DNA from 2 places in the uncultured Salinisphaera sp. genome. Region 2 is predicted to be linked to the other one. Evidence: riboswitches for the same ligand, from Rfam matches in the RefSeq annotation. Region 2 holds a riboswitch; the other holds the start of a gene.

Region 1 (2,201 bases), on a different contig from region 2:
GAAGCCAAACGCCCGCCGCGTTTCGATACCAGCCAGGACTACGGGCTGCGCGTGTCGGCGATTGCGCCAGGCACGCGGCGCGTACTCGAGAATCTCGACCTGTGGGCCTCGGTCGAGCGCCGGCGCTGCTGCGCGTTCACCGGCATGAAGGTCTGGGAGGCCGGCGGCGCCAGCGAGCTGTTTCTCGAACATACCGCGGTGGGGCTGCCCGAGCTCGGGCATATCGTCGAAAACAACCTGATCGTCGACAGCGCGTGGCAGGCGCTCACCGATGTCGATATCTACTGCCCGGCGAAGATGGAAAGCCTGGCCTTCGACCCGGATGCCGCCCGACTGCGTCTCGACGACGGAACGACCGTGAGCGCGGCGCTCGTGGTTGGCGCGGAAGGCGCGAATTCCCCGGTGCGGGCAGCGGCCGGCATAGAAACCACGGGCTGGTCGTACGGCCAGCGTTGTACCGTCGGTACGGTCACCCCGGCGCGGCATCATCGCCATATCGCCTGGCAGCGCTTTACCGAAACCGGGCCGGTGGCGTTTCTGCCGCTTTCGGACGGTCGTTGCTCGCTCGCCTGGCACGCCGACGATGCGCTCGCCGCGGAGCTTGCCGAACTCGACGACGAGACGTTTCGTGCACGCCTGAGCGAAGCCAGCGGGCATGTGCTGGGTGAAATCGAGCATATGGATCGGCGGGCGTCCTTCCCGCTCAAGCTCCAGCATGCCCGCGAATATTGTCGTCCGCGGGTGGCGCTGGCCGGCGATGCCGCGCATGTGGTGCACCCGATGGCGGGTCAGGGGGTCAACCTTGGCCTTCTCGACGTGGCGGGCATGGTCGAAGCGCTCGAAGCCGGGCGCGCGGCCGGTCGCGATGCCGGCGACATGACCTACCTGCGCCGCTATCAGCGTGCGCGCATGGCCGAGAACCTGATGATGTTGGGCATCACCGACGCCTTCAAACGCGTCTATGGCAGCGCCAACCCCTTGCTGCGCAACCTGCGCCAGAGCGCGATCGCGGCGGCAGCGAACCTTGCCCCGGTTCGCCAGATCATGATTCACCATGCGGTGGGTCTGTCCGACAACGGCCCGCGGCTGCTGCAATAACGCAAAACGCCTGTATTTTGCAGTGAAAAGCGGTTCCGGGGCCGACGCTTGGCCTGTATGGATCGCGCCGGTATAGTCGAGGCCACGGTCAATAACCGCGTGGGAGAGAACGGGCCATCGCCCGTCACCGAAGGCGCAAATTTCCGCCCGGAAACGCTCAGGTACCCGAACCACGCGCGCGCCGGCGTCATGACGCGCCGGCTTGATCGACTCTGGAGAGCAGTCGTGTGAACCACGGCTCACCGAAGGGGCGAATCTCTCAGGTGCCAGGACAGAGGGGCGGCAGGCGAAAGCCCGGGCCGGCCCGTATTCTGTTGATTCATCTGCAAAGAGATTGTCATGGCCAAACGCACCCCGCTCTATGACGCACATGTCGCCGACGGCGCCAAGCTTGTGGATTTCGCCGGCTGGGACATGCCGATCGACTACGGCTCCCAGATCTCCGAACACAACGCCGTACGCGAGAGCGTGGGCATGTTCGACGTGTCGCATATGGCCGTCGTCGATATCCGCGGTCGAGAGTCGCGCGAATTCCTGCGCTGGCTGCTGGCCAATGACGTGGCCAAGATCGACGAGGCCGGGCGCGCGCTCTATACCTGCATGCTCAACACCCGCGGCGGCGTGATCGACGATCTCATCGTCTATCACCTGAGTGACGATCTGTATCGCGTCGTGGTCAATGCAGCGACCACGGAAAAGGATCTGGCCTGGATCGGCAGTCAGGCCCGCGATTACGACGTGTCGATCGAGCACCGCCAGGATCTGGCCATTATCGCCGTGCAGGGCCCGCGCGGGCGCGACATCGCCGCCGAGCTGTTCGACGACGATTTGAAGGCCGCTGCGCTCAAGCTAAAGCCGTTTCGCGTGGTCGCGCAGGATGATCGCTCGATCGGGCGCACCGGCTATACCGGCGAAGACGGTTTCGAGCTCGTACTACCGGCCGACGAGGCCGTGAACGCATGGAAGACGCTGCGCGACAAGGGCGTAGCGCCCATCGGCCTGGGCGCGCGCGACACGCTGCGCCTGGAAGCGGGCCTGAATCTTTATGGCCAGGATATGGACGAAGACCGCACCCCGCTGGAATCGGGCCTGGCCTGGACCGT
Region 2 (2,201 bases):
ATAGGCTGTGCGGGCGCGATCTTTGTGTACAAGCACGGTATCTGGGGCGGCTGGATCGGGTATCTGAGTGTCGTCAACGTGGTGCTTTGCACGGGCTCCATTCTCGGCTTTTCGTATATCTACGAAGCCAGCCGGGAAAAGACCGAGCACGAACTGCGTGCGCTCGCGCTTGCCGACCCGCTGACGGGGCTCGCCAACCGGTCGCGTTTTCGCGAAGTCTTCGCGCGCGAACGCCAGCGCTATCTGCGCCAGAAAATTCCGCTCGCGATGCTGGTCGTCGATCTCGATCATTTCAAACGCGTGAACGACGACTATGGTCACGATGCCGGCGACATGGCGCTGTGCTTCGTTGCTGAACTGCTGGCCTCGCGCATTCGCCAGACCGACGTCGCCGGCCGGCTGGGCGGCGAGGAGTTCGGGATTCTCTTGTCCGATGTGGATCTGGAACATGCGCGCCGGATCGCCGTCGACCTGCGCGATCTCGTTCGCGACCGGCCGTTCCGCTACCGCGGTAAGGATATTCCGATGTCGGTAAGCATCGGTATCGCCGAACTGGGGCGCGACGGCATGGATTTCAGAACGCTTTTCTCCAAAGCCGATCGTCGTCTGTACCAGGCCAAGGCCGAAGGGCGTAATCGCGTTGTCGGTTGATGTCGATACTTCGCACGGCCCCCATGACGCTTCGGCCTGTTCGTAACCGTCCGGCTGATAACAGGCATACGTGAAACCAGGCACGCCGCGTCCAACGCCTGCGAAGTCATGGAAAATGAAAGACGGGCAGCTGCCTAAGAAGATACGTGCCGACGGCTACGACGCCCTGACCCTTTAACGACGAGATGAGGCCTGCCGGGGTTTTCCAGTCGATGCCCGGCGCTGGTCGTGCCTGGCCCGGCGCCGTCACGGACACCAGACAGGCCAGGGTCGTGCGTACGGATGGATATATCCTGTATGGCGCATCGTCACTCGGTACAGAGCGCGGCGCGATGCCTTGCGCGGTGGCGTTCGGGGAGTGTTGGCATGGGGATTGCTCGTGGTATCTTGCCAAGTAAGCACGCCCGATCTTGAACATCGTCGCGGGCGACGTCATGTCCAGGCCAAAAGCCAACCGACAGGTCTAGAACATCAACGCGATAGCGGGAGAGATCGGCGCACGGCGCCGGCGCCGAAGGAGCAACCGCCCCGGAAACTCTCAGGCACCAAGGACCGTTATCGCGGCCATATCCGAAGAGTCGCGCGGCCGCTGGGCCGGCGTGCACCGAAGGAGCAAGCACACGGTGACAATGCCGTGGGTGAATCTCTCAGGTCCAAGTGACGGAAGGGGCGGCACCTGCACGAGTGCAGGGCATCCACGCACGACACCACCGGATAAAGGCATATGAACCATATAGCAATCATCGGCGGCGGAATCACCGGGGTCACCACGGCCTACGCTCTGGTCCGCCGCGGCTATACCGTGACCCTTTTCGACCGCAATCGCTATGCGGCGATGGAAACCTCGTTCGCCAACGGCGGCCAGCTGTCGGCCTCGAACGCCGAGGTCTGGAATCACTGGCCAATGGTCTTCAAGGGCATGAAATGGATGTTTCGCAGCGACGCACCCTTGTTGGTCAACCCGAAACCTTCCTGGCACAAGCTCTCATGGTTTCTGGAATTCATTGGCGCCATTCCACAGTACGGGCGCAATACCACCGAAACCGCACGAATGGCGATCGAGGCGCGTGAGTTTCTATTCTCCTGGGCGGAGCGTGAAAACATCGATTTCGACGTCAAGCGAAAAGGCATCCTGCATATCTATCGTAATCGGGCCGGCTATCGGCACGCCGAGAAAGTCTCGAAGCTGCTGGCGGCAGGCGGGCTCGAGCGGCAGCCGGTCACACCCGACGAGATGCGTGCAATCGAGCCCGCGCTGGCCGGCGAGTATTACGGCGGCTTCTTCACGGAAAGCGATTCCAGCGGCGATATTCACAAGTTCACCCAGGGGCTGGCCCGGGCCGCGCAGGCGCAGGGCGTGCAGTTTCGTTACAACAACACCGTAGAAAGCCTCAAGACCGACGGTCGCAGGGTGACGATAGCGGCCTGTGACAACGACACGCCCGAAGACCGGGTGACGCTCGATTTCGACGGGGTGGTGGTCTGTGCCGGCACCGGCAGCCGCGAGATCGCCTCGCAGCTGGGCGACCGGGTCAACGTTTATCCGGTGA

The links. A riboswitch is a leader RNA that binds a small molecule or an ion and turns the genes downstream of it on or off. The one in region 2 is predicted to bind glycine.
Region 1: it holds a riboswitch for glycine, as region 2 does, so the genes downstream of both, gcvT (glycine cleavage system aminomethyltransferase GcvT) here and ABNU97_RS03185 (D-amino acid dehydrogenase) in region 2, are expected to answer to the same signal.

Annotation. Positions count from the first base shown of each region.
Region 1 is NZ_CAXGSH010000004.1:1,433-3,633, reverse strand. It holds gene ABNU97_RS01415 (UbiH/UbiF/VisC/COQ6 family ubiquinone biosynthesis hydroxylase) at 1-1,098, shown strand, start outside; glycine riboswitch at 1,189-1,281, shown strand; glycine riboswitch at 1,301-1,383, shown strand; gene gcvT (glycine cleavage system aminomethyltransferase GcvT) at 1,438-2,201, shown strand, end outside.
Region 2 is NZ_CAXGSH010000010.1:11,263-13,463, reverse strand. It holds gene ABNU97_RS03190 (GGDEF domain-containing protein) at 1-651, shown strand, start outside; glycine riboswitch at 1,125-1,216, shown strand; gene ABNU97_RS03185 (D-amino acid dehydrogenase) at 1,376-2,201, shown strand, end outside.